Regions from separate parts of the Brevibacillus sp. Leaf182 genome, predicted to be linked through region 3. Evidence: riboswitches for the same ligand, from Rfam matches in the RefSeq annotation. Region 3 holds a riboswitch; each other region holds the start of a gene.
The links. Region 3 has a riboswitch for cyclic di-GMP ahead of yfmT (benzaldehyde dehydrogenase). Riboswitches for the same ligand answer to the same signal wherever they lie in the genome.
Positions count from the first base shown of each region.

Region 1: another riboswitch for cyclic di-GMP. It lies ahead of ASG16_RS04650 (methyl-accepting chemotaxis protein); the one in region 3 lies ahead of yfmT (benzaldehyde dehydrogenase).
Region 2: another riboswitch for cyclic di-GMP. It lies ahead of ggt (gamma-glutamyltransferase); the one in region 3 lies ahead of yfmT (benzaldehyde dehydrogenase).

Region 1 covers NZ_LMPN02000015.1:366,024-376,001, forward strand. Annotated here, with positions in the region: gene cshA (degradosome RNA helicase CshA) at 1-469, opposite strand, end outside; gene ASG16_RS04645 (transporter substrate-binding domain-containing protein) at 724-1,581, opposite strand; gene ASG16_RS04650 (methyl-accepting chemotaxis protein) at 1,697-3,670, opposite strand; cyclic di-GMP riboswitch class I at 3,742-3,842, opposite strand; gene ASG16_RS04655 (formate--tetrahydrofolate ligase) at 3,982-5,610, opposite strand; gene ASG16_RS04660 (FAD-binding oxidoreductase) at 5,758-7,122, opposite strand; gene ASG16_RS04665 (TRAP transporter large permease) at 7,139-8,413, opposite strand; gene ASG16_RS04670 (TRAP transporter small permease) at 8,421-8,888, opposite strand; gene ASG16_RS04675 (TRAP transporter substrate-binding protein) at 8,953-9,978, opposite strand, start outside.
Region 2 covers NZ_LMPN02000015.1:269,234-279,211, reverse strand. Annotated here, with positions in the region: gene ASG16_RS04195 (carbohydrate ABC transporter permease) at 1-490, shown strand, start outside; gene ASG16_RS04190 (ABC transporter substrate-binding protein) at 538-1,866, shown strand; gene ASG16_RS04185 (glycerophosphodiester phosphodiesterase) at 1,897-2,616, shown strand; gene ASG16_RS04180 (methyl-accepting chemotaxis protein) at 2,681-4,669, opposite strand; gene ggt (gamma-glutamyltransferase) at 4,751-6,469, opposite strand; cyclic di-GMP riboswitch class I at 6,652-6,740, opposite strand; gene ASG16_RS04170 (SET domain-containing protein) at 6,990-7,607, shown strand; gene ASG16_RS04165 (glutamine--tRNA ligase/YqeY domain fusion protein) at 7,687-9,354, shown strand; gene ASG16_RS04160 (APC family permease) at 9,476-9,978, shown strand, end outside.
Region 3 covers NZ_LMPN02000024.1:264,853-274,830, forward strand. Annotated here, with positions in the region: gene ASG16_RS17540 (sigma-70 family RNA polymerase sigma factor) at 1-1,824, opposite strand, end outside; gene ASG16_RS17545 (hypothetical protein) at 1,977-3,395, opposite strand; gene ASG16_RS17550 (M14 family metallopeptidase) at 3,529-5,202, shown strand; gene ASG16_RS17555 (methyl-accepting chemotaxis protein) at 5,265-6,146, opposite strand; gene yfmT (benzaldehyde dehydrogenase) at 6,177-7,634, opposite strand; cyclic di-GMP riboswitch class I at 7,720-7,805, opposite strand; gene ASG16_RS31250 (methyl-accepting chemotaxis protein) at 7,982-8,926, opposite strand; gene ASG16_RS17570 (hypothetical protein) at 8,951-9,706, opposite strand; gene ASG16_RS17575 (RsmF rRNA methyltransferase first C-terminal domain-containing protein) at 9,792-9,978, shown strand, end outside.

The DNA of each region.
Region 1 (9,978 bases), on a different contig from region 3:
GCATTTCATCTGCTTCGTCCAAGATCACCATCTCAATCGCATCGAGACGAATCGTTCTTCTTCTCATGTGATCCATGAAACGACCAGGTGTTGCTACGATGATTTGCGGGCGTTTTTTCAACGCCTTGATTTGACGCGTGATGTCTTGACCACCATAGATTGGCAGGGCAGAGATGTTTTTAAATTGGGCAATTTTATTAATCTCTTCCGCCACCTGAACAGCCAGCTCACGAGTAGGAGTCAGTACAACCCCTTGAATGTTGCCATTGGTTTCGTCCAAGCGCTCCACCAGTGGAATACCGAATGCAGCCGTTTTACCAGTACCTGTTTGTGCCTGACCGATCAGGTCACGACCTTGCAGTGCTACAGGAACCGTTTGATCCTGAATCGCTGTAGCCTCTTCGAAGCCCATGTTGCTCAATGCTCTAACAATGGAGTGGTGTAAGCCAAAATCATTAAAAGTCGCCAATGAATGTCAGTCTCCTTTATCAATACCTTCATCTATAAAATTCTCAAAAAAAAGGGCACTATTCCTTACGATCCGGAACATGCCCTTTTATCCCCGATTGTACGTAGCACCCTAAAGAACATAGCTGTAATCGTACCATGCAATGCCTGAAAAAGCAAACTGCATATATACCTAAATTGCCTGATTTTGTGCTGCAACCGTTTGTAAAAAATAACAAAGCAGCCCAGAAATCAGGCTGCTTGTCTGTTATTGGATTATTTTACCCATTTGTTGTACAGCTCATCAAACTTCCCTTGCAGTTTCATCTCGTCCATCCACAGATCCAGGTAGTTAGCGAAGATGCTGTCTCCACGGTGAATCATGTACGCTTTTTCACTCTTGGTGAACGGGTTGTCAGTCAGAGCGGCATACAGGCGGGAATCTGCTTTGGAATATACAATAGCTTCCAGTGTATCCGTGATCATTACATCATATTTACCGCTTGCTACCAGACCAGGAATGTCGAGGTTGTTTTGTTCAACCGTTACAGTTGCTTTTGTCAGGTGCTCACGAACGAATTTTTCGTTGGTGCCTCCTGGGTTCACACCAATGCGCACCTCTGGCTTGTTGATGTCTGCTACACTCTTGTACTTGTCCTTGTCTACTGCACGGATGAGCGGAGCTTTACCGAACATAATATAAGGATCGCTCATGTGTGCTTTTTTCTGGCGATCTGTGTTGCGCGTTACGCCTCCGACAGCAATATCGAATTTATTTGCCAAAAGATCGTCCATCAACGTCGGCCAAGATGTTTGGACAAAACGCGCCTCTACTCCCAAGCTTTTTGCGAATTCTTTCATCGCGTCGATATCGTAACCTTCGAATTGGTTCGTTTTTGGATTCAAATATGTAAACGGCTTGTAGTCACCTGGAGTACCTACGAGGATGTAGCCTCTCGCAATGATTTCGTCCAAACGGGACTCAAACTTCTTCGCTTGCGGTTTTTTAGCAGCTTCAGCAGCTACGGTTTGGACAGGCTTAACCGCTGTTGCGGCAAAAGCACCTGTTCCTGATGTCATGAGCATAGTTGCAGCGAGTGTGCTCGCCAAGATTGTTTTTGTGAATTTTTTCATCTGGGTTCTCCTCCTGTTAAACGGTAATGAATTTAGTTATCAGACACAAACTCCATCATCCCTAATGGCATTCCCCCTTTCAAAGAAGAGGACTTACAACCTGTTGAGCTGCCTCCTACACAGTAAACCTGCCGATTCCTTGCTGTAATTCTTCTGCCACTGCATTCAAACGCTCGACAGACTGGCCAATTTCCTGGATGGCCTGAAGCTGCTCTTCCGTTGCCTTTGCCACTGTTTGCGCGTCGAGTGAAGCATGTTTCGCAATGTTATGCATTTCATCTACAGAAGCACTCACCTGTTGGGAGCCTGCTGACATTTGTTCAGATGCTGCGGATACTTCCAAAATGTGCGCGGCAACGTTACGGGAAGACTCCAGAATATGCCCGAAGATTTCGCGAACCTCTTCGACCAGTTGAATACCATGCTGTGCGTTTTGGTTGCCCGCGGTCATGACCTCTACCGCGTGACGAGTATCCTGCTGGATTTCTCCGATCAGCATCGCGATTTTGGATGCGGATTCCTCGGATTGATTCGCCAGCTTTTTCACCTCTCCGGCAACGACAGCAAACCCACGTCCATGCTCGCCTGCACGGGCTGCCTCAATCGAAGCGTTCAAAGCAAGCAAATTGATTTGCGAGGTCAACTGACTGATCGTATCGAGAATGCCTTCGATTTCTTTGGAGCGATTGTTGAGCTGCTCGATGGCTACTGTCGCCTTCGAAGTTCCCTCGCCAATGCTTCCCATCTGGAGAACTGCCTGCTCTACCACAGCAGTCCCTTGCTCTGCCTGCTCTGTTGCTACCTGGGCAGCCTCTGAAACATGTGCAGACGTCTCCGCGATTTTCACGATGCCTGCTGCCATGTCATTCATAGACAACGCGACATCCTGCGAGCTAGTAGCCTGCGCCTCTGCTCCCTCAGAAATCTGTGCGATAGACATGCCGATTTGGTTGATGTTTTCCGTCGCTTGTTTAATGCCTTCGGATACTTCCTGACTAAAACGCTGTACTTGATCAGACGACAGAGATACGTCCTCGATCAAATTTTTCAAGTGCGATACCGTCTGGTTAAAGTCACGTGACAGAACGGCAATCTCGTCTTTTCCATCAACCGTTACGGTCTCTTTCAGGTTCCCCTGCGCCACTACATTTACTGCGTGATTCAGACGCTCAATTGGTTTCACCATGCGTACAGCCAAGAAATAAACGAGGACAACCCCAATTGCCAACACGATGAGGGAAATCACCATCAATCGGACTAACAGTTGATCAACAGGCGCATGCAGCTCTGCTACAGGTGCAGTGATGTATATGCCCCAGTTCAAACTGGTAGGAGCATAGGAAGCAAATCGCTCTGTATTCTCGTATTCGTATTGGGCGATTCCATGATTCCCCTGCTTGATATTTTCAAAAGCAGTCTGAAGCTCAAGAATACCCATGTCGAGAATCGATTCCTTCAGAATGTACTCGCTATTTGGATGATAAATAAATGTTCCTGTTTTACTTACTAAAAAGGCGTAGCCAAATTCACCGAATTTCTCTTCAGACACCTTTTTCTGGATTTCATTGATAGGAATCGTAGAACCGATATAACCGTATTGACGATTGTCCTTCATCAATGGAACGACAAGGGTCACGATGTTATTCCCTGTCCGCTTCGAAATGACTGGCTCGGAGACAACAACCTTTCCTTCCCCTTTACTCGCTTCCTTAATATGCGGACGATCCGAGATGTCGGTCACTTCTCCCATGAAATTGATCACTTTCTTACCGCTTAGGTCATGCGAAAAGAAGAACGTCTCAAACTGGGGGTTTTTCTTTTGGGCTGCTTGAATGAGTTTCAGGTCGAATTCGACATTTTGATCTGCCGACATCAACCCTCCCACCGCTCTTACAATCTCAATTTTTTCTTGAAAGAAACCATCGATACGAATCGAGAGATTGCTAGCTGACAACTCAGCTTCTTTGTCCAGACTGTCTGCCAAAAGATTGGAAGCACTCCAATAGCTTGCACCGCAAACCGTACCCAAACTAATAACCAACAGCAGGCACAAAACGATAATTAGCTTATTCTTCAAACTATTTTTCATACCGAATCCCTCTCCCTTCTCTTTTTTCAACAAAAAAAAGACTGCCCACCGACAGTCCATCATGACTACGGTATGGCAACCCGGCTGTCCTAGCTGCGAAAGTCATTTGGCTTTCGTCCTTAGACCCGTGGCTTTGCGTCCCTGCCTTTCAGCAGGTTTGCCTTTGTCATTCCTTGTTGTTTTTTCAATTTAAGTCCACTGCTTTTTCAATCTCACCTTTCTTTTCCCATAACTTTCCGCCAATAAACCTCAAAAACACAAAAAAGCTGACAACCTTTTACAGTCGTCAGCTTTTTGTCAAACTTTTTTGATTAGCTTAACCCGATCACTTGCCCATCCTCGTCTACATATAACGATTCCGCGGCCGGCTTTTTCGGGAGGCCTGGCATCGTAACCAAGCTTCCGGTCAGTGCGACGATAAAACCAGCTCCTGCTGATATGCGCACTTCACTCACTTGAATCGTGAAGTCAACAGGTGCTCCCAGCAGATCAGCGCGATCCGTAAAGGAATAAGGTGTTTTCGCCATGCACACAGGCAGATGGGACATGCCCATTTCTTCTACCTTTTGCATCGTTTTCAATGCCAGCGGCGAAAAGACAACCCCTGATCCACGGTATACTTCTTTCACGACAGTCTCAATCTTGTCTTTAATGCTGAGGTTTTCCTCATACAAGAATCGGAAGGAGGAAGGCTGCTCTGCTGCACGGGTCACTTTTTCAGCCAGCTCGACACCGCCAGCTCCTCCTTCTGCCCACACTTTAGAAAGGGCTGCTTCAGCTCCAGCCGCTTGGCACAACGCAATTACGGCATCGACCTCTGCCTGGGTATCTGTCGCAAAATGATTGATCGCCACCACTGCTGGCACACCGAACTTTTGCAGGTTTTCCAGATGGCGCTTGACGTTTTCGAAGCCTTTTTCCAGAGCAGACAAGTTCTCCACTGCGAGGTCAGGTACTTTTACCCCGCCGTTGTATTTCAACGAACGAACCGTAATGACCACGACAGCAGCCGATGGAGTCAGGCCTGCTTTTCTGCACTTGATGTCAAAAAACTTCTCTGCACCTAGATCCGCACCAAAGCCCGCCTCTGTTACGACGTAATCTGCCAGCTTCAAGGCCATCTTGGTTCCGATTACGCTGCTGCACCCATGCGCGATATTGGCAAAAGGTCCGCCGTGAATGATGACAGGAGTGCCTTCGATTGTCTGTACGAGATTAGGCTTGATGGCTTCCTTCAAGAGAACGCACATCGCATCGACCGCGTTGATTTCTTCTGCCCGTACAGGCTGATCATTGAAATCGTAGCCAATAATGATATGGTTCAATCGCTCGCGCAAGTCTGCCAAATTCTCACTCAAGCATAAAATCGCCATGATTTCCGACGCGGTCGTAATCATGAAGCCATCCTCACGCGTCATTCCATTGCCGTCACCCAGACCAACCACGATGTTACGCAGTGCGCGGTCGTTCATGTCCATAGCCCGTTTCCAGACGATTTTCTTTGGATTGAGCCCGCGCAGATTGCCATGGAAAATATGATTGTCGATCATCGCTGCCAACAAGTTATGAGCAGCAGTAATCGCATGAATGTCCCCTGTAAAATGCATGTTAATTTCATCAGCCGGGAGAATTTGTGCTTGGCCGCTTCCGGTTGCGCCTCCTTTGATCCCCATGCAAGGACCCAAGGACGGCTCGCGAAGCGCTGCAATTGTTTTCTTCCCGAGATAATTTAATGCTTGTGACAGACCAATCGTCGTGAGCGTCTTGCCTGCTCCCGCCGGATTGGGGTTCATCGCTGTAACAAGAATCAGTTTGCCATCAGGGCGATCCTTCACTTGCTCCCATAGTTCATCTGATAGTTTGGCTTTATACTTTCCGTATAGCTCCAAATGCTGTTCTTCGATACCTGCACTCTTGGCAATTTCAACAATAGACTTCATACTTGCCTCCCTGCCACACCAGAATGTAATGCACCAGTTACCAATCTTCTACATTCTGCATCATCATCCTTTCTCCTCTCCTCTTCGACACATTACGCAAAAGAAAAAGCCCACATTCCGACAAACGTTCAGAATGCAGGCTCTCTGTTACTTCCCGAAAATTTTTCCCGGATTCAAAATGCCATTCGGGTCCAGCACATGCTTCATGGCTTGCATGACGTCCAGTGCTTCCCCGTGCTCCTTGCGCTGATATTTGATTTTCCCCACACCCACACCATGCTCTCCGGTGCAGGTTCCTCCCCGACTCAATGCGTATTCCACCAGATGGGCATTTACTTCCTCGGCACGCGCCACTTCTTCGGGGTCATTCAGGTCGATCATCAGGATAGCGTGATAGTTCCCATCCCCGACATGCCCTGCAATCGCTCCATCCAGTCCAGCGCGGTCAATGGCTTGCCGCGCGTCCACTACAGCTCCTGCCAGCTCGGAAATTGGCAAGCAAACATCTGTCACCATCAGCTTTTTCCCGGGGGATTTGTGCAGGAAGGCATATGCCAGGTTATGACGAGCGTCCCAGAGCTGCGTCCGCGCCTTCGAATCGGTTTCAAAAAGAAACTGTGTGCAGCCATGCCCATCCGCGATGTTCTGCGCAAAGTCGATATCATACGCAAGCCCTTGTTCACTGCCGTGGAACTCGATAAACAGCGTTGGTGCTTCCGGGTAACTCGTTTCTTTGTATAGATTCACTTGTTGGATAGAACGTTCATCAACTAGCTCGATTCGCGCTACTTGAATACCCGCTCCGAGAATATCCACGACGGTATCGACGGCATCCTGCACGGAAGGGAAGCTGGCACGTGCCGCCGTTGTCGCCTCAGGGATACCGTAAACACGCAAGGTCAGCTCCGTGAATACACCAAGCGTTCCCTCCGACCCGACAAACAGTCCAGTAAGATGGTAGCCTGAGGAGGATTTGGATGTCATACTCCCTGTACGGATGATACGTCCATCTGCCGTCACCACTTCCAGATCGCGAACCTGATCACGCATCACGCCATAGCGAACAGAGGTTGTCCCGCTGGCGTTTGTAGCAGCCATTCCACCCAAAGTCGCGTCCGCGCCAGGATCGACGGAGAAAAACAATCCGTGCTTTTTCAACTCTTTATTGAGCTGGGTGCGCGTCACACCAGGCTGAACTCTCACGAGAAAATCCTTCGGTCGCACCTCCAGCACTTGGTTCATCAGGGAAAAATCCATGCTAATTCCGCCCGCATATGGAATCGCGTGGCCTTCCAGACTGGTCCCCAAGCCAAACGGCGTTACCGCAATGCGCTTTTCGTTGGCCAGCTTCATGATTTGACTGACTTCCTCTGCCGTCTGCGGAAACACCACCACATCCGGAAGATGCGGGGTATGATACGATTCATCATGACTGTGATGCTCCAGTATAGTGGGGTTGGTCGATACTCGTTCTTCCCCCAGCAATCCCACTAACGCCTGCTTGTAATCCACGTTGGTTCCCCCTCCGTTACTTGCTCAAGTTGACAAGGAATAAGCTGATTTCAGGAATGTAGGTGATGAGCAGCAAGTCGACGATCATGATGACCAAAAATGGGATCACCGCTCGCTCAATCTCCGTATTCTGGAGCTTCGCAATATTTCCTGCTACCAACAAATTGATCCCAACCGGTGGAGTCAGCATACCGATCGCGGAGTTGACGACCATAATCACCCCGAATAGCACCGGATCGATGCCCAAAGAATTCGTGATCGGCAACAGGATCGGCGTCAGGAGAATGATCGTAACCGCCGTTTCCATAAACGTCCCCAAAATGAGCAGCAAGATGTTAATAATGAGCAACGTAATGATCGTGCTATCGGTAATCCCCAGCATGAATTGCGCAATTTCCTGCGGGATGTTTTCCCTCGTCATCAGGTAACCAAAAGCATTGGCGGTCGCGATAATAAGCATAATGACTGCTGTCATGCTGGCAGAGCCCGCGAATATTTCCCCCAAGTCCTTCCACTTGATCTCCCGGTAGACGAAAAGCCCGACAACTAGGCCGTAAATTACGGCTACCACTGCCGCTTCTGTCGGAGTAAAAATAGCTCCGTATATACCACCAAGAATAATGACCGGCATGAGAATCGCCAAAATGGCGTCCTTGAATGCCTCCCATATCTCTTTGGGTGTATGCTTCTCTCCGCCACCCCAGCCGTTTTTCTTACTAATCCAATACGAGTACAGAATCAGTGAGATCGCTACGAGAATCCCCGGTCCAATCCCGGCAATAAACAAGTCGCTAATCGAGGCACTCGCTGCTACCCCGTACAAAACCATCGGCACGCTCGGAGGAATCATGACACCGATCGTTCCCCCTGTTGCATGCAAGGCCGCTGAAAACCGGATATTATACCCTTTTTTGACCATGTGCGGGATCAAAATTCCCCCTACGGCTGCCGTTGTTGCAGCAGAAGAACCCGATATCGCTGCAAAAAAAGTACAACCCATCACCGCCACGATTGCCAATCCTCCAGGCAGGTTCCCGACAATTGTATTCGCAAAACGAATCAGCCTAGCCGAGATTCCGCCTGTTTCCATCAGCTTTCCTGCCAAGAGGAAGAACGGAATCGCCATCAGTGGGAAGGAATCTGTCCCGTTGAACATTTTTTGAATGACAACCAGCAGAGGGATGTTTCCCTCCAGCATAAACACGACAACGACAGATAACCCCAATGCCACCCCAATCGGTACGTTTAAGATCAGGAGCACCAACAGTGTTAAAAACAAAATCGTACCCACAATCTGGTCACTCCTTCCCGGTAATGTCTTTCCATGTCACATGGATCACGTTCATGATGAGTAAGGCACCGCTGATCGGAATCACCATGTATACATAGCCCATGGGAACGAGCAGAGTGGGTGAGGTTTGTGTCATGCTTCTCGCAGATAACAAGTAGCCTTGCTGAACCATGACGAGAAAGAAAACCAGGCTACACAAAGCGGCAATAACCAGCACCACCTTGTTCATACGAGGGGACAAGTACTTTTGAATGTATTCCGTACCGATGTGTGCTTTGATCGACATCGCGTACGCTGATCCCAGAAATGTGATCCAGATTAGCAAATACCGAGCCAATTCCTCCGTCCATGCCAAGGGCTGGTCGAGCAAAAAACGGAAAAGCACCTGCAGAAAGACAGCGATCACCATAATAGCCAGCAGGGTAATAATGAAAAAACGAAGGATGCTGTTTATTTTGGAAACAAGGTTGCCCACACACAATCTCCTTTCGCAGGAAAAAGGGGAGAAAAGCCAGAGTGGCTCGTCTCCCTTCTGCCGTTTATTTTGTATTTACAATTTGATCCACCAGCTCTTTGCCGAACTGCCCGGAAAACTTGTCATAGACAGGCTTCATTGCATCGCGGAAAGCTTGCTTATCCACATCCTCGGTAATGACTACACCTTTTGCTTTAATAGTGGAAATGGCCTCTTCTTCCATCTTGATCATCAACTCACGCTCGTACTGTCCCGCTTTTTTGGCTTCCTCGGCAAGAAGTTGCTGGACATCTGCCGGGAGCTTATCCCATACAGGCTTGCTGAACAAGATCATCGCCGCTGAATAAACATGCCCGGTCAAGGCCATTTGTGTTTGCTTGGATTCATACAGCTTGTAGGTCTGTGCGACAATCGCCGGATTTTCCTGGGCATCGACCACTCCTTGTTGCAGCGCCGTCAGGGCCTCTGTCCAAGCCATTGGGGTCGGCTTCGCTCCCAAAGCTTCGAATGCTGCCAGATGGATCGGGTTTTCCTGCGTGCGTATCTTCAACCCTGCCACATCCTCCGGCTTCTTGATCACCTTCGAGCCGTTCGTAATGTGGCGGAAGCCGTTTTCAGCCCAAGCCAGCCCAACCAGATTGGCGTTTTCCAAATCCTTGAGGATGTCCTGCCCGACTTGTCCGTCGAGCACCTTGTACGCCTGCTCACGGCTGTCAAACAAGAACGGGAGATCCAGCACGCCCAGCTTTGGATGGAAGTTCATCACGGGCGCAGTCGAGGTAATCGACATATCCGCCGTTCCAAAGGTCAGCGCCTCTGTCAATTCACGCTCCGCTCCTAGCTGGCTCAGCGGATACACCTCGATTTTCACTTTTCCGTTCGAGCGCTTGTCGACATCCTCGGCCATTTTTTTCAATGCCAAATGGTATGGATGATCCTCCGTCAGTGAATGCCCTGCTTTGAATACATAGCTTTGTCCGTCACTTTTCGGTGCTTCAGTCCCCCCGGCTTGTCCCGCAGGCGGGGCAGTCTGTTGACCACCTCCGCACCCAGCCAGAAATAAAGACACAGACATGATGCTCGCTAGCAC
Region 2 (9,978 bases), on a different contig from region 3:
GATTGTCTTGATGATTCCCGGACAAGTCATCTTTTTGCCGATTTACGTGCAATTGAGTGGCTGGGGACTCGTCAACACGCTATGGTCGCTCATCCTGCCGTACGCAGCCAGTGCTTTCGGAATCTTCCTGCTCAGGCAAGCATTCATGCAGGTGCCCGATGAAGTGATCGAGGCAGCACGTCTGGATAACGCGTCCGAATGGAAGATCATGTGGACAATCATGGTCCCGATGGCGAAACCAGTGCTGGTCACCTTCGGACTATTCAGCTTTATTTACCACTGGAACGACTATTTCTGGCCGCTGATTATGACCAACAGCGACGAGGTACGCACCTTGCCAATCGGAATATCCAGCTTGCACATGTCCGACGGCGGAACCTTGTGGAACGTCATGATGGCTGGCAACATGATTCTTATTCTACCGATTCTCGTGATTTTCTTCGTGGCACAACGGCATATTATCAAAGCGTTCATCTATCAATCCAAATAATAAAAGGAAGTCAAATTATCGGATCACAATAGGGAGGAAATCAAACCATGTTTTCATTGAAAAAGACTGGAACGATTCTATGTGCATTGACTATCGGTTTGTCAGGTGTGTTGGCTGGATGTGGATCATCTGGTAAAGAACAGTCTGCGAGTACAGGCAGCACTTCTCAGCCAGCAGCGTCTACAGAATCCAGCGGCCCTGTCCAAATTGATTTCTGGTATGCGTTGGGTGGCGTTCGTGGGAAAACCATCGAGGATATGGTCAAAAAATTCAATGAAACACATAAAGACATTATCGTCAAACCGGCCTACCAAGGTGCGTATCAAGAGAACCACTCCAAGGTACTGGCATCTGTAGCAGCGGGCAACAATCCAGATGTCACGATGGTCGAGATCGCTTCGATCGCAGCATTTGCGGATGCAAAGGTTTTGGAAGATTTGACGCCCTACTCGCAAGGGGATGAAAAGAAGTACATTCCAGGTCTCATGAAAAACTCTTATTGGAATGACAAGCTGTACGCAGTACCATTTAACCGCTCCACTCCACTGCTGTACATCAATCGCGATATGTTAAAAGAAGCTGGACTTGATTCAAACGGTCCGAAAACATGGGATGAGCTCGTCAGCTTCTCGCAAAAGCTGAGCAAAAAAGAAGGAGACAAAATTACCCGGTACGGCTTCTCGACGCCTGTTGATATCTGGTTCTACGAAGCGCTTGTTTTCCAAGGCGGGGGCAACATCCTGAGTGAGAACGGCAAGGAGCTGACAATCAACAACGAAGCAGGAAAAGCACCGCTTGAGCTCTGGTCCAAAATGGTGAAGGAAGGCATTATGAAAAACCCTCCAGGAGAGAACTACAATGCGTGGGATGTAGCGGAGCAAGACTTCCTGAATCAAAAAGTGGGCATGATTTTTACCTCGACAGGTTCCTTGACGGAATTGAAGAAAAATGCCAAATTTGACATGGGTGCAGCTTTCTTGCCAGCCAATAAAACGTTTGGTACGCCAACGGGCGGCGCGAATCTCGTGATGCTGGCGAAGTCGACCGATGCAGAGAAAAAAGCAGCGTGGGAGTTCATGAAGTGGATGACCGATACCGAGCAAACGGTTCCGTGGTCAATCGCTTCCGGTTATATGCCTGTCACGACAGAAGCCATTGATTCGGCTGAAATGAAGGCATTCTACGAAAAAGAGCCAAACTTCAAGGTCGCGGTAGATCAACTGCAATACGGCTATCCACGTCCAATGGCTCCAGGCTACAAAGAATTGCAGGATGTGATCCAAAAAGAACTGCAGCGTGCGATGCTTGGCCAAGCGACCGTAGATGAAGCGATGCAGGCGGCAACGGAAAAAGGCAGCAAGCTTTTGAAGAAATAACAGAAACGAAATGATAGAGGAGCTGGCGAAATGAACATTTGTATGGCACATCGCGGGTGGTCAGGCAAAGCCCCGGAAAATACAATGACAGCGATTCGTCTGGCTTTGGCAGAGCCAGCTATCAAAGCAATGGAAATTGATGTTCAACTGACGCGTGACGGTGTTCCGGTGCTGATTCATGACTTTACGCTGGAACGCACGACGAATGGCCGCGGTCTGGTCATGGATCATACCTTGGCCGAGCTGCGTGAGCTGGATGCAGGTAGCTGGTTTGGTGACAAGTTTGCGGGCGAAAAAATCCCTACACTAGAGGAAGTGCTGATCGCAGTAAAAGGTCGCTGCACGCTAAATATCGAATTGAAAGCAACAAGTGACATGTACCCGGGTATCGCGGAAAAGGTGCTCGCGCTTGTAGAAAAGCATGGAATGAAGCAAGAGGTGCACCTGACTTCATTTGACCACGATTTGATCCGTCACGTCCGCACACTCGATCAAGAAGTGGAGACAGGCCTGATTGTATATGGCCGCCCTGTACTCATGCTGGAACAGATGGAGGCAGCAGGTGCTACGATCCTCTCCATGGGATATCCGTTCCTGACTCGAGAGCTAACCGCAGCCGCGATCGAAAAAGGCTTCAAAGTCATCGCGTGGACGCTGGATGATCCGAAGCATATCTGCGAAGTCATTTCGTGGCATCCCGAGGTTCAAATTTGCACGAACCATCCTGACCGGATGTGGGAGTTTGTGTAAGCGCAAGTAGGAAAGAGCCGCCGAGCAATATGCCAGGCGGCTTTCTTTCTTTTCGTTGTTTGGACTATATCTTGAATTTGCTTACATGAGATTGCAGTTCTTCGGCTATTTTTGCCAGGGAAGTAGCTGATGAACTGACTTCTTCCATAGCTGCCAGTTGTTCTTCTGTGGCGGCCGACACGCTTTGTGTTCCGTCAGCAGAATTCTCCGCTACTTCTTCAATGACACTGACCAATTCTACTACCTGTTTAGTGCCCAAAGACATTTGCTCAGAATAAGCCTTTACTTCTTGAATTTGGCTTGCCACCTGCGTGACAGCATCTTGGATCTGTTCGAAGGACTTGCCTGCATGGTTAACGACCGTAAGTCCAGTGGCGACCTCTTGGGTGCCCTGTTCCATCGAAAGGACAGCCTGGTTGGATTCGAGCTGAATCGTCGTAATCAACAGTTTGATCTGTTGCGCTGATTGTGCGGACTGCTCAGCCAATTTGCGCACTTCGTCTGCCACCACGGCGAATCCGCGCCCCTGTTCACCAGCTCTCGCCGCTTCAATAGCTGCGTTAAGCGCTAACAGATTTGTTTGTTCAGCTATGGCGGTGATGACTTGGACGATTTGCCCGATTTCCTGCGAGCTGTTTCCTAATCGTTTGACGATATCGGCAATGTTGCCGACAGTGCTCTCGATCGATTGCATCTGGCTGATGACGACCTGAAGGGCCTGATTGCCTTCGACTGCAATTTGGGAAGCGTCCAAAGCTGATTCGGCAGCTTGCTGTGCATTCGTGGCAACCTGCTGAGCCCCTGTCGATACGCCTTGAATTGCGGTGACACTTTCCTCTACACTCTTCACTTGCTTTTCTGCACCGTAAGCTACTTCCTGAATCGTGATTGCAATTTGCTCGGTAGCCTTGCTCGTATGGTCGGCGTTGACCGACAATTCCTCTGCTGAAGAAGCAAGATCTGAAGCTGTATCATTTACTTGTTGAATAATCGTTCGCAGGTTGAGCACCATTGTGTTTACGGATTGGGATAGCTGTCCAACCTCATCCTTGGTTCGAATTTGCAAGGGTTGTACAGTCAGTTCACCCTCGGAAATGCGATTAGCCACAGAGGCGACTGCCGCAATAGGGCGTGAGATTTGCAGGGAAACAGCGTATGCGATTGCGATCACAACAGCAACAACAGCGATGACAATGATCGTAACCATGGTGGTAACGGATGAAACCGCAGACGTTATGGATTCGACAGGGATATGCAGATACAAACCAAAGTTGGTCTTGGGAATGGGGGAATAGGTGACAACGTATTCCTTGCCGTTGTCCGAGTAGCTGTATGAGCCCTTTTCTGTTTTTCCTGATTTAAGGATTTCCTGTAATGGTTGCGGCAGAGCGGATTCCTCAAGCGGTTTTCCGATCAGATCCTCGGTAGGATGGTACTGAATCTGGTTCTTGTTATCAACGAGAATCGGATAACCATCGTTGCCTACTTTCAAATCTTTGAGAAATGTAGCTGTGAAGTCATCTACATTGACGAGCCCGGTCAAGACACCAAGTTTCTCATTGTTTTTCGTTTTTACAGGGGAAGCGACGATGATAGAGCGATTGCCGGTTGTCTTCGCAACAAGAACATCGGAGAAGCTGGACTTGTCCTGCATACCGTCTTTGAAGAATTGGCGCTCGGCAAGATTGATTCCAACGCTTTTGGGGAATGTATCAGCCGTTACTTTTCCATCGCTTGCGATAAACGTATTTCCGTCATACAGTTTCATTTCCTCGGTAAACTTGCGGATGAATTCATTTTTTGCCGCTGCATCATCGGATTGAATATCCGCGGTACGGGCTAAAATCTGAATTTCTGTCATACGCCGGTCCAGATATTGATCCATAGCTATGGCTGTACTAGAAGTAAGGTCAACATAGGATGATTTTTGTTTATCAATCAGTATGGATGAAAAGCTGCTCGTGATAAACAACGAAACGGCAGTAAGTGGAATGACGGCCACGACGAGAAACCAAAGGATCATTTTGTTCCTGAGCTTGTTGAACAAAAACATAGGGTTTTTCCACTCCTAATCCGTGATTGCGAAATAGAAACAGGTAGACTGCTGAGATTTACTCAGCAGTCTGACAAAATATCAATATCCCATTGCAGCGCCTTCACCGCGAGGGTCAGCACCGCCAAATTTTACATTGGTTTGCGGGTCAATCAGGATTGCGCCGGACTGTCCCATCGTATCGGTATAGGCTGCTTCCAGCTTTTCAACTGGATGCCCACGTTTAATCAACTCGTCCAGGACTTCTTGAGGGATGCGGCTTTCCACCTTTAGATTGTTGGAAGAAGATCCCCAGTTGCGTCCATGCAGCCATCTTGGCGCTTCGATTGCGTCTTGCACGCTGAAACCAAAGTCGATGATACGCGTGACGAGAGCGGCTTGCGTTTGCGGCTGTCCTTCTCCTCCTTGTGTTCCGTAGAGAAGATAAGGCTTGTCCCCTTTAAACAGCATAGCCGGGTTAATTGTGTGGAAGGTGCGTTTTCCTGGTTCCAAGTGATTGATGTGTTTAGGGTCCAAAGAGAAATAGCTTCCGCGGTTTTGCAAAAGGATGCCCGTATCTTTCGCTACGATGCCGGAACCCCAGTCAAAATAGTGACTCTGAATGATGGACACTGCATTTCCATCTTTGTCGACGATCCCGAACCAGGTTGTATCTCCTTTTGGATCAAGCGGTTCTACGGATTTGGCGGCTTGCTTCATATCGATGCGCGCAGCTAAATCCTTCCCGTGCTGCTTGGACAACAGCTCATCCACAGGGATATCCACAAAGGCAGGGTCAGTCAGCCATTTATCGCGGTCAGCAAAAGACTGTTTGGTAGCTTCTACAATCGTGTGATAGTAATCGGGTGTTCCTTCACCCATGCTCTTGAGGTCAAAGTTATTCAAAACATTAAGAATAGAGAGCGATGCCATGCCTTGGGAGTTAGGCGGAACGTTGTACGCTTTGTAACCGCGGTAGTCTACCGAAATTGGATCTGCCCAAGTGGAGGTGTGCTTCTCAAAATCTTTCAACGTGAGCAATCCACCGTTGGCTTGCATGTCTGCTACGATTTTTTTAGCAACTTCTCCTTTATAAAAACCGTCAGCGCCTTTTTTTGCAATGATTCGCAAAGTATTGGCAAGATCCTTTTGTTTGAGAATTTCGCCTGCTGCATAAGGATCGCCGTTTGGCTTCAGGAATGTTTTACGGAATCCATCAAAACGTTGAAGGTTTTTCAAGTCATTGTCAGTTGGATCTGTCGCGTATTTCGTCCAATATACTTGGTTGGGGGAGACTGGATATCCGTTCTCGGCGTATCCAATGGCAGGCTCCAGCAGTCTGTTCCATTGAAGCTTACTGTTGCCCATGCTTTTATGGGCGTAGTTGTACGCCTCCCACCAGCCGGAGACGACACCAGGGACAGTGTTTGCCGATTCATAACCGCGGGACGGGATTTTTTCGTAGCCTTTGTTTTTGTAATAGTCGATGGTTGCCTTTTCGCCTGCGCGACCACTGCCGTTCAGCGCCTTCAGCTCTTTTGTTTTAGCATTGTAGATGAGCCAGAAGTTATCTCCACCAATGGATGTGTAATGAGGATAGACGACAGCTAATGTGGAAGCGGCTGTAATAGCAGCATCTACTGCATTTCCACCGTCTTCCAATGTTTTTAGGGCCGCAGCCGTAGCCAGATAGTGAGGAGTCGTCACCATTGCGTTCGGTGACATCGATGTTGGACGGTTAGCAGCTTGTACCCCAGAGAATGTTGATAGCCCGATGACAGCAGTCAGCGCGACGGTCGAGAGTTTCTTCCAGAATGACATTCCTATGAAACCTCCTTCATGATGAATAAAATAATGTTTTCGTTAAACCGGCTATCCGCTGTTGCCTCACCTCCTTTAAAAGTTAAAAATACACAAACATACAAAAATAGACAAAAATAGACATTGTGAGCGCAAAAAAAGACCAATGATATAGGATCATTGGTCTCGTCCTACATCAATACTTCGGTAGCTGGCAAGCGTGTCCGCTGTTACGGAGGTAGCCCCTATAGCTTTGCGTCGCCGGATTTCCCCGGGTATGCCGTTTCGATATCAATGGTTAAAGTAGAAAATTGACACATAAACTGATTCAATCGTTGTGGGAAAATGTTCCTAAAACTCCGTTTGCCAATAATATAGACTATTTACCATTTGTGGTAAATAAGAAAAATTATTTTCATGCAGAAAAATAGTCAGGAATGCTACGGGGAAGGTTGTTTTTCGCAGACATTCGCACACCTCCTGGGGCTGAATTGCTTATGATGATAAAAAGGCACATTCGCCAAGGAGTGAAACAAAGACCATGATGCATCCCGATACAGAATTGCGCTATATCAACGATGAGATCGGGTACGGTGTGTTTGCGACAAAGTTTATCCCAAAAGGAACGATTGTATGGGCACAGGATAATTTGGACCAGGTATTGGACCCGGGATTTGTGGAAACACTTGACTCATTACGAAAACAGGACGTACAAAAATATTCGTTTAAGAACCAGTTCGGAAAGTACATTCTTTGTTGGGATAAGGCAAGGTACGTGAACCACAGCTTTCATGCGAATTGTGTGCCGACCATGTATGATATGGAATTGGCTGCACGGGATATTCTACCGGGTGAAGAGTTGACTGATGATTATGGAACGTTAAATCTGGATGAACCTTTTGATTGTTTGCCCGAGTCCGACACGGAACGCTCCCGCGTAATGCCCGATGACTTGCTTCGATATTACCCGCAGTGGGATCGGATTGCTGCGGAAGCCTTCCAACGTTTCAATCATGTTGAACAGCCTTTGTTGCATCTGATTTCCCCGAAGCATCTCGAAACGATTCGTGGGATCACGGAGCAGCGCGTAGCCATTGATTCTGTCATTCATCTGTATTGCAGGTCACAATGGCAAACGAGGCAGCAATGGAAGACGTGAGCGGGTCGGTCAACGACCCGATTTTGTTGAACTCTGGGTAGAGAATCAGTATTATGGAATGTAAAGGTGAAGTGAAAGGTTGATTTCATTGGAAAACAAGGTAGCGGCATCCAATTTTATCCGCAATATCATGATTGATGACTTGCAAGAGGGCAAAGTAAAGGAAATCATTACCCGCTTTCCCCCAGAACCGAACGGGTATCTTCATATTGGACATGCAAAAGCAATCTGCCTCAACTTTGAGTTGGCACGTGAATTTTCTGGCAAGGCCAACCTTCGATTTGACGATACCAACCCGGTAAAGGAAGACATCGAATACGTAGAGGCCATCAAAAGGGACGTTCAATGGCTTGGCTTCGAATGGGACGGGCTGTTTTTTGCATCTGATTACTTTGAAGAGATGTACAACCGGGCGGTGCTGTTGATTAAAAAAGGTCTGGCTTATGTAGACGATCTGTCTCCTGAAGAAATGCGTAAAATGCGTGGGACATGGACAGAGCCTGGCACAGATAGTCCGTTCCGCAACCGATCTGTGGAGGAAAACCTGGACCTGTTTGCACGGATGCGCCAAGGGGAATTCAAGGACGGAGAAAAGGTGCTACGTGCGAAAATCGATATGGCTTCTCAGAACTTCAACATGCGTGATCCGGTTCTGTATCGAATCTCCCATGCAACGCATCACAACACGGGCGACAAATGGTGCATCTATCCGATGTATGACTTCGCTCATCCGTTGGAGGATGCCATTGAGGGCGTGACACACTCCCTGTGCTCACTGGAATTCGAAGATCATCGTCCGTTGTATGACTGGGTAGTCCGCGAGTGCGAAATGGAGAAGGTACCACGCCAGTACGAATTTGCTCGCTTGAATCTGACCAATACCGTTATGAGTAAACGCAAGCTGAAACAGCTTGTCGATGAGAATGTAGTAGACGGCTGGGATGACCCGCGTATGCCAACCATCGCAGGCTTCCGTCGTCGTGGCTATACACCGGAAGCTATTCGTACATTCGCTCGTGAAGTAGGGGTAGCGCGCGCTAACAGTACGGTTGACGAGAAAATGCTGGAGTATTTCATCCGTGAGGACCTGAAGCTGAAGGCACCACGTACGATGGCTGTTTTGAATCCGTTGAAGGTCGTCATCACGAATTATCCGGAAGGACAAGTCGAGATGCTCGAAGCGGAGATCAATCCAGAGAACCCAGAAATGGGCAATCGTGAAATTCCGTTCTCCCGCGAAATCTACATTGAGCAGGACGACTTCATGGAAAACCCGCCGAGCAAGTATTTCCGCCTGTTCCCGGGAAATGAAGTGCGTCTGAAGCACGCGTACTTCATTAAATGCAATGACGTTGTGAAGGATGCAGATGGCAACGTGATCGAGATCCATTGCACGTATGACCCTGAGACGAAGAGCGGCAGCGGTTTTACAGGTCGTAAGGTAAAAGGTACGATTCACTGGGTAGATGCAACCAATGCGGTTCCTGCTGAATTCCGTTTGTACGAGCCATTGATTATGGATGAGGAAGACGCAGAGGGTACTTTCCTCGACAACGTTAACCCGAATTCGTTGGAAGTGCTGCAAGGCTATGTGGAGCCAAATATGAAAGAAACCAAGCCACAAGACAAGTATCAATTTTTCCGTCATGGCTATTTCAATGTCGATCCGAAGCATACGACAGATGATAAGCTCGTATTCAACCGGATTGTATCGTTGAAGAGTTCCTTTGAACTGCCAAAAGCCTAGGAAATACTTATAGAAATCAAGCGTTGCTGTGCATGGAGAACCCGTGTGCAGTAGCGCTTTTTTCTTTCGTGATTATAAATCAACGTGTATAATTATTCTGTTACATAAAGGGGGACAGGTAGTGAACGGGAGAGCAGAACTAACACGTAGTTTGAAGTTGCGGCATATTGTCGTAATTGGACTGGGCTACATGGCCCCGATGGCCGTTTTTGACACCTTTGGCATTGTTTCTGGAGAAACGGGGGGGCACGTTCCTGCTGCTTATGCAGTCACACTTCTTGCGATCCTGTTTACGGCGGCAAGCTACGGAAAGATGGTACGGCTATTCCCTTCAGCAGGGACCGCGTATACGTATACGCAACAAACGATTCATCCCTATGCAGGATTTTTGGTAGGCTGGGCCTCCTTGCTGGATTATTTGTTTTTACCGATGATTAACGCATTGTTGACAGGGGTGTACCTATCATCCGTGTTTCCTGATGTGTCGACAGCGTGGTGGATTATTGGCTTCATTGTTTTGGTGACGGGACTAAACGTATTTCGCGTAACAGTAACTGCATCCGTCAACTCGATTTTGGTGCTGTTTCAAGTCGTGGTCGTCTTGTTGTTTGCAGGATTGGCAAT
Region 3 (9,978 bases):
CTCCAACTGAGTCGTATTGATGAACGAGCTGTCCATACCTTCAAGTAGCCCCGTCGTTTTATTGACGACAATTCGGAGGGACTCTCTTCTGAGCCACACCCCCTGTACTCCGATGCGGAACTCGAACAGCTCCTGATCAGTTTCCCCCTCTTCCTCCTGATGTCGAAGCCATAAATACGGTTCCAACTCAGGTCGCGTACGCGCTACGAATTGGAGTGCAATGTCCAGACACTCATTCCGGGATAAACGTTTTTCCCCTGGCGGACAGTCCTCGAAACGGGAAAACGAAACCAACGCACCCGTCCTTTTATGAATCATCACTTTAACGGTACCCGCGGATCTTGTCCGGAAAAAAGTGCGAAACGAACGGTCTTCAGAATCAGTAGACTGCCAATCCCGCCGACGCCAAACAAAAGAGGAAATCTCCTCATCGATGTCCGCGTTCCTCAATAGCTGATACAGTTTTGAATCCATTCCAAGTAAAGCTTGAACCTCTTCCAACGTACGAACTGCCGCAGCCTTTGGACGTAGTGGAACTGGCAACCATACAGCTTGCTCTTCCCATTCCACCGCTTCCTCGCTCAACTTGGCAACCTCCTTCTCGTCCGCCGGATAGCTCCTCCAACAATTGTCCAGCTCATACACAAGCCGTATCTCATCCTGCGCTCCATTCAAAACTGCTTTTGGTACATAAGTAAGTTGCAGATCTACCTTTACGGTTTTCTCTATGTGTTGCAAAATCTGCTCCTTCTCCATCAATTTCTCCGGGATCTTCGGCTTTTTCTGCTTACCAAAATAATGGAAGCCACTAACCATACCACTCTGGTGCACTGTTACGCGAAAACCTGACGATGGCAGTGGCAAATCCATCACAATCTGCTCATAGAAGAAAATCGTCCCGGATTCAATTGTTTTCATACGCGTCAAGGAAAATTGTTTCAGCGCGGTCGGATAATGGATAAGGACGAACTCCTCGCCGTGAAGTCGCAATTCCTCTTGTGTGAGCACGGGTAAATCACGGGCAGCTTCCGCCACGTCAATCGTATATTCGAGCAACTCCTCTTGACTGCCAAATACCAAAGACATGCCTGTATCTTTACCTGATTCTCCCCATACAGGATCAGCGCCTTGTTTTGTCCATAAGAACGTCGCTCTTCCTGCTTCCCGTTTGTCTTCCTGGTAGTCTGCAATGGTAAGCTCATACGTTTGTGGGATATCAATTCTTGCTTCTGCCAGCTCCTTTAAGGTAACAAGCCTTTGCTGCAATCGATCTTGTTCAGATACGGTGGCAGATTCGGATCGAGTGGCTTCTTCTGTGAACGAGTAGTTTTTGCGCAATGCTTTCAACCCCCTATGCAAAATGGTTTTGATTGTACCGGAGGGCATGCGCAGCAAGTTTGCAATCTCCTCAATCGTCATATCTTGCCAATACTTGAATGCAATCACTTGTCTTTGTCTTGACTCTAGCTGATCGACAGCAGCAAGCAGGTCGATCCGATCGTCATGCTCCGTGACAGAAACCTGCTGTAGCTCGTCGACGTAACGCTCATCTACCACAAGTCGTTGACGCTTGTTCAGCGCTGTCATCGCGCAGTTTATGACAATACGGATCAGCCAAGTCGTGAAAAATTGTGGCTGCTTCAGCTTAGGCAACCCGACCAACGCTCTATATATCGCCTCATGGACAACATCCTCTGCATCCATTTCTTGTCGAACATAATAATAGGCGATCCGGTATAAGCGATCCTGTTGTTCTTCTATCAATGAAAGAAAAGCCGCGCGATTTCCCGCCTGAGCCTCCCGAACTCGCTCAAATTGATTCATGCTGTGTCCCCTCCTTTGTACATTCGTTAGACCAGCGAGTGTGCCATACGGTTTCATGTTTCTTCGTCTTTTTCTGAAGGATGATAAAAATAAAAAAACCGTACGAAGGTCACTTTATACAGTGTCCTTCGCACGGCTCACAATTCCATATGTTAGCGGTACTGAACATTATTCAGTTGCATCCACATCAATTTACTGTCAATCAACAAGGCAAGCGTCATCTCATCCATCCCGTGCAGTTGACGATACAAGCGCTGGGTTTCGACCAAGTCATTGTAGGTCAAGAACGGATAGTCCGGTCTGCCGAATGTCCCGTCCGGAAAATAAGCGTAATGCAAATCGCCATTTCCGAGAATCCACTGCGATCCGAGGTTTACCACACCGTAGAGCATGATGTCAGCTAAGTCTTTGTCTACCCGGTCCCCGAATTGCAGGTAGCTTTTGTAGAGAAAATTGATTTCTGCCAACTGATGATTCAAAGAAACATGTGTCTGAATCATTGGATTCGTTGCTGTCGCGTAGTCAGAAACCAGCCACCCTTGCTGTACACCAGCGATGACAAAACGGTTCATGGCTGCGTGATTGTGAAAGTAAGCAGCATATTTTTTCGCCGATTGGCAAAAGTCATTTTCTTGATACTGATCACAGCCTCGCAGCATCAGATCAGCCGCTCCTGTGTTGAATCTCGTATCGTAAAAGCCCTCTGGTATCCCGTAATCGTCGCTTAGCCACAAGGAGCGCGGCTGTGTCTTCCAGTACCCCTCAGGCTCCTGCTGTTTCAGGCTCGCTTTCAACATCACATAGCCCATATCCCGGGCAGCCTTGCTTCCACCTGTATATAAAAAGGAGCGAAGGACATAATTTTCAGGAATCCGCCAAAAAGAGGACTCCGAAGTCGGCTCGTACGTTGAAGGGCTTTGATAGTAATACCCATCGTACAGCCATTTTGCCTTTTCCGTTACGTCCAAGTTAAGCCAAACGCTGTCAATCGATTGTTCTCCCCAAGGAACGAGCGGATCTCTCGAATCGAGTGCCCACATTTCGCTGATAAAGCCTGCTTTCATCGGCAGCTTTACCACCAGCTCGACACCAGATGTCGTCTGTTTTACTTCGATTGGCAGCGCCAATGCCGGCTTTTCCTCAATCGTGGCTCTGCCTTTATCCACGTAGGTAATCGGCTTACCTAACCAAATATACCTGCCCTCCGTCTCTACAAAACCAGAGGCAAGCGGAAGGGTCTGGACCTGATCAAGCGTGACGACCTTCCAATACGGTTTCTTCGACTCATCATAGGCTCGATAGCGAAACATCATGTTCTGACTGTTGCCCTGAATCGGGATGGTGAAAACGTATGGCATCATATTGCGCTGACCTGTCAGTTTATGCGCCCAATACGTGACACCATCTGGGAAACGAAATTCTTGTTTTTGGTGAATCGCACCATTCAGGTGGTCAACATTCTCTGTTTCTGTTGGTTTTTTCCATTCGTTTGCAGAAAGATTGCTCGGAAAGAAACTACTTACGGCGATGGCCGTCATCAAAAGGAGCATTCTGCTGATTTTTCTGACCATGTCATCCCCCTATTCTATTAAAGGAGAACCGAAAGTCCTACTTTAAAATGAATATTTCGTAGCGATTATTATTTTTATAATAATCTGATAAATTAATCATAGGTGTCTAATTCTATTTCGCAGGAGGGAATTTATGGACAAGAAAGTACGCTACGTTGTTTCTACAGCACTCGTAATATCTCTGTTCACCAGCCCCTCAATCATCCATGCCACTCAAGCTGAACCACAACCCCACATTCCTTATTACGGAATAGGGCCAACCTATGTACAGCCTGCACAGATTGAGAGCTTGTTTCCCAAGCCAACTATCCAGTTTGGGACACCCGGCTTCCAAGAAGGAAAAGAAGCTTTTACGTCCCAGGAAGAAATGATGGCTTACATAAGCAAATTGGCAGCAGGCAACAAGGAAATCAAGCTACTATCCATCGGTACCTCATTGGAAGGTCGCGATATCCCCCTGCTGCTATTCAGCAAAGACCACGGCAAGCTCAAACAAAACAAGGAAAAGCCACTCATCTGGCTACAGGCACAAATCCACGGAAATGAACCCGCCTCTGGTGAATCTGCTCTTGTGATTGCCAAATGGCTGGCAGAAGGAAAACTTGGCGCCGACCTCCTGAATCAAGTAAACGTCGCGATTGTTCCTCGTATTAACCCGGATGGCTCCTACCAGTTCAAACGCTACATCGCGACAGAGCTGGATGCTAACCGCGACTACATGAAGGTAGAATATCCAGAGGTGCAAGCAGTGCACCAAGCCCTCAATGCCTATCAACCTGATGTGGTGCTTGACGCCCACGAATACGGTGTCTCTTCCAGCCAGCTTCGCGATGTTGGGGAAAAAGGCGCGATCTCTTCCTACGATGTTCTGATCTCCTCTGCGAAAAACTTAAATATCCCCGCCAACCTGCGCAAAATGTCAGACAACCTGCTCTTGGCTGACGTTCAAAAAGCTCTCGACAAGGAGCAACTTTCTCATCACGCATACTATACGCTGGCAAAAGGCAAGGACGGAAAAGTGACCGCAACAGAAGGCAGCACAGAGACGAGAATCGGACGCAATGCCTTGGGATTGAAAAACACGTTGACGTTTTTGGTGGAAACACGCGGAATCGGCATTGGACGCGCCGATTTTGAGCGCCGTGTATACAGTCAGGCCATGACTCACGCTGCTGTCATCCAATCAACAGCGGCCAACGCCAAAGCAATCAAGTCCGCCGTCACGCAGGCACGGGCAGAAATCACGGAAAAAGGCAAAAAGGCAAACGACAACGACAGACTCGTCATCCTGAGTGAGAATAAGCGAGTACCGGGTCAAACTCTCGATGTGGTCGATCTAGCCACCGCAAAAAAAGTGCCTACCCCCATCGACTGGGTAAGCTCCACGGATGCCTATCCCGTACTCGAACGCGAGCGCCCCACTGCTTATCTCATGCCTCCTGGCTACCATGAAGTCGCAGCCAAGCTGGAACTGCTCGGTGTTTCAGTAAGCAAGCTATCAAAAGAAACGACCATAGTGGTAGAAAGCTACACCATTTTGGAAAACAAGGTGAATACGATTTACGAGAATGGGCATTTCACCAACCAAGTGACTGCAAATGTAACAGAAACAACGAAAACCTTTCCTGCGGGTAGCTACGTGTTCAGCATGGCCCAGCCAAATGCCAACTTCATAGCATTGGCCTTGGAACCGGAATCGGTAGACAGCTACGTCACGTTTAACTTCTTGCCCGTTGAAAAGGGCGATGAAGTCCCGGTGTACCGCTATATGCTGGAGCAATCGCTACCTACCATCCAAATGAACTAAAGGAAAAATTCCCCTCTCTAAAGTTAGACTCCTGAGAGGGGAATTTTGTTACATGTATAGGCTTACTTTATTTCAAACACTTCTTGGGCAAGCCCTGCCAGCTTTTGCGTATTGTCGCTCACTTCGACCATCGTCGCAGAAATTTCCTCCGTAGCGGCTGCCTGACTTTCCATGGTTTGATTAATCAATTCAATCGAATTTTGCAGCAGGGTTATCAAATCCCGGATGGAATCTGTGGTTTGCTTGATTTTGTCCGCGTTCGCCCGTGAATCCGTCGCCATATTGCGAACTTCATTCGCAACGACAGCGAACCCTCGCCCTGCATCTCCTACTCGCGCAGCCTCAATGCTCGCATTCAGTCCCAAAATGTTACTTTGATCAGCGATTTTTTTCACGGCGAGCGTGATTTGCTCGATCTCAGTCGTACTTTGGCTCACATCATTGGCTTGCTCTGAGATTGCCTTCATTTGCTCGTTTAAATTCCCGATCTGCACAGCCATCTCATGTGTGGTGGCACTGACCTGCTCGACGACGCTCGAGAGATTTGCGGCAATTTCATACAGCTCATTGGCTCGCTCCATGCTGGAACCGATGCCGACACCACCGATGACTTTTCCCGTGTGATCATGCAGAGGGATTGCCCGTGCGACGAGAGGGAAACCAAATAATTCCTTGGGGACCATCATCGCCTGCTTGGTGTTTTTTCGAATCGCGTTGGTGATCACATCTCCTTCCTGGAGTGGATCACCCGGCTTGACTTGCAGTGCAAATGTTTGGGCAGGCACATTGCACAATAGCTTTTCCGTGTCATAGACCCCAATGGTAATGTCATCGGAGAGCAAATCATTTAAATAGGGGGCAACCTTGATGAACGCCTCGAGCAGCTCTGCGTTTTTCCCCTCTTCGGAAGCTTCTGTTTCGTTCCATTCTACGTAACCGTTCATGACCCACTTCACCTCTATATTTTGCTGGCATTAATACGGAAATTGGCGTTGCTTGTGCTGAACCGATATCCATTTCAGCGTAGTAAACTCTTCTAAGCTCCATTGACCGTTCAAACGTCCCAACCCAGAGTGCTTTTCACCGCCAAACGCCACGATTGGCTCGTCATTGATCGTTCCATCGTTGATGTGAATCATGCCGGTCTCAATTCGTTTGGCCATCTGGGCACCTCTCTCCAGATCGCGTGTATGAATCGCCCCGGACAATCCAAATGGTGTCTCGTTTGCCATGCGAATCGCTTCTTCCTCCGAAGTAAACGACATAATGCAAACAGCCGGACCAAACAGCTCTTTAGAAGCAATCGACATGTCTGTGGTCACTCCTGTCAAAACGATCGGCTCGACCAGGTTGCCCTTTACTTCCCCTTTCAATGCAGGAACGGCTCCTTCCCGTATCGCCTCATCAATCGTTGCCATCAGGTTGGCGACTTGCCGTTGATTGATGAGTGGACCGATTACCGTGTCAGGATCATTTGGGTCGCCTACCTTGAGTCCAGATACTTTTTCCACATACAGATCGAGGAATTTATCGTATACATCTTGGTGAACCAGAACCCTGTTAGCCGACATGCAAATCTGGCCTTGGTGGGTAAAGCGGCTGAATACCGCTGCATTAACGGCATACTGGAGATCCGCATCCTCCAAAACGATCAGTGCACTATTGCCGCCCAGCTCCAAAATCGCCTTTTTGAAATGCTTCGCTGCCACTTGCGCGATATGGCTTCCTACTTGGCTAGAGCCTGTAAACGAAAGGATGCGCGGAATCGGGTGGGAGACAAAACCATCGCCAATTTCCGCAATATCCGTCACAACAACGTTGATCAAGCCTTTTGGCAGACCTACTTCTTCAAAAATTTTCGCGATGAGCGTCCCACCCGTGATTGGCGTGTGCTCATGCGGTTTAAGGACGACACCGTTGCCCGCACCAAGAGCTGGAGCTACAGACTTCATCGACAGATAGAACGGGAAGTTGAACGGACTGATGACACCGACAACGCCTGCGGGAATCCGATACAAGCGATTTTCTTTTCCGTCTACGGGAGAAGGAAGAATTTTTCCTTCCATGCGCACCGGGAACGTAGCCGCTTCGCGAATAATATCCTTCACAAGCCCGATCTCAAAAAACGCCTTTAATCGGGTTCCACCCAATTCACGTATGATGATCTGAATGATTTCTTCTTCATTCTCTTCGATATAGTGAACAGCTCGCTCCAACATTCGGGATTTGGTATAGGCATTCACTTCATCCCACTCTTTTTTCGCGTTGGCTGCCGCCTTGTAAGCCGCGTCGATATCCTCCAGATTTGCCATTTTGAATTCTGCGATGACTTCCCCGTTGTAAGGGTTGATATCTTGCAATGTCTTCGCGCCCAGTCCGTCGCGCCACTCCCCATTAATGTACTGCTTGTCCAGTGTTTGAAGGATTGACATGCTTTAACCTCTCCCTTTTGTAAAGGTAATAGGCCCCTTTCGCATGAAAGGAGCCGTAAAACTAAAACAGCAAAATACACTGCTAGTCGGCAACCCGGCTGCCATCGTAACGTGTACATTAGGCCCGTGGCTTTGCGTCCCCAATTTTCAATGGGTTTGCCCATTCATAGCGAATGCTGGTAGGATTTTGTCGAAAAAAGGAAAGATATGGAGAATCCTACTTTGATTATAGTACTCCATTTCGAATAGTCAAACGAAAACATGTAAATAATTAGTGAAAGAAAGGGAACAAATACCAAAAAGTCCGCATCGCTTGGATACGGACTCCTGATTCTTTTTCCTTATGATCACAATAACTTTTTGACATCCTTTACGCTCGTCGCGAGTATTTGCTCTACCGCGTTGGCGTCCCTCACGTGTTTGGTCAAGCCTTCATTCAGCTCGTCCAGCAAGCCCTTTGCATCCCTTACCTGCTGGGACACATCGTCAGCAAATCGCTTTTGGTGCGCGATGATTTCCATCACACCTGACACTTCGACGTTCAGGGCCTGGAAAGCATTCACGATCTGATCCGTCTTCTCCGCAGCATCCTTGCTGATAGAAAGTCCGTCTTTGATCGCACTGCTGCTTTTTTCACTGTTGGACAACGCTTCTTTTGTTTCTTCCTGAATCTTGCCGATCAATTCTGCAATCGTCTTGGTCGAATTCGCTGTCATCTCGGCCAGTTTCCGTACCTCATCCGCTACAACAGCAAAGCCTCGGCCTTGTTCACCCGCACGTGCCGCTTCTATCGCTGCATTCAGGGCGAGAAGGTTGGTCTGATTGGCAATGTCGCTGATCACCTTGACGATACTCGTAATTTCCGAAGAGCGCTCTTCCAAGCGGCTCATGGATTTGGACGTATGGACCGATTCTTTGTCGAGCAGGCTCATGACTTCCACAACGTCCGTCATAGCCTTTTTGCCTTCATCTGCACGCGCTACCGATTGTTTGCAGATGTCTGTCAGGCGCTCTCCTCGATCCGACAGTTGGCTCGCAGATTCATCATCCCGCTCGTTAATGACCTGGATATTATCTACGACACGCTTCATTCTCGTCACCAAGCGCACCATTTGCTCGGATTCGGCGTTCATCGCTTGGTTCGAAGTGAAGATCGCACCCAAGTGTTCGTAAATACCGCGAAGCTCATGTTTCCAAGCGTCTTGCTGTCCTGCCATTGTGGTCGTGGGAGTTGCCACTGTCGTCGCTGCTGTCTCTTTTTCTGCCAGGCCTTTGTCTTTTTTCCAAAACATCCGCTTCCCTCTCCTTTGTACCCATCAATTGTCACCTCGGCGGCTATATACGCGGGACTCGATTATTCCCGGATGTTGTTTCGCCAAGCTCAGCAAGTTTTCCAAGAAATAATAGTGACCCTCCAAGAGCTCCACGTCTTTACGCTCAAATTGCTTCGCCTGCAAATACTGCTGCATTTCCAAAGCATAGCGCTCCAGTTTATCGTGAAAATCGTTGGCACGAAGCATTTGCTCCACTTCTGGATATTCTGTTTTCAGGCGATTCAGCTCGCTGTATACACGCCCACCCTCCAGAATCATCTGGTAGGCCGTACGCTCGAGCGTAGCTGTCGTAGCTGCCTCCTGCTCCTCACGCTCCTCGCGCAAAGCGGCCAAGTACGTGATAAAATGGTAGACAGTTAAAAACAATGGTCCTAAAAACAGAATGATCCCTGCTTTGTACACATGCTGATTGGACAAATTGCTGATGAGCAGGAACAAGTGAAACAAGATCGCACCCAACCATACATAGATGATGATTTGGTGATTGATCTTCCCTGCCTTTTGGTGGCGTGAAAAGGCAAAGGTAAGTCCGAGCAGATAAAAGGCAAGCAACGTAAAGCTGGCAGAAAACAAAGCCATCTCCATATCGATCAGCCAATCTGCGTCGGCGGGTATTTCGATAAAGAATTCAAAAGCGAGCACCAGCAGTGAGAACAGCAACCCCATGATCCAAAACCGGCTTACTTCCGAGTCATTCCTCCGCCGGGAGCGGTAGCGTTTTGCACGGGATCCTTCCATAATGCTCTCACCTCATTCTCTATGATTCGCCATGATTCTATCTTTTCCTTTCACATGGGGCCAAAATCTGACATCGGAGGCTGTTATGACAAAAAATTTACCAACAACATTTACCGAGCGCATGCAAACCATGCTTGGACACGATTATGAGGCATTCGTTTCCTCGTATGATCAGCCTGTGACACACGGCTTGCGGGTCAATCCGTTGAAGGTCGGTCGTGATGATTTTTTGAAAATCTCGCCGTTTTCTCTGGAAGCAGTCCCTTGGTGCG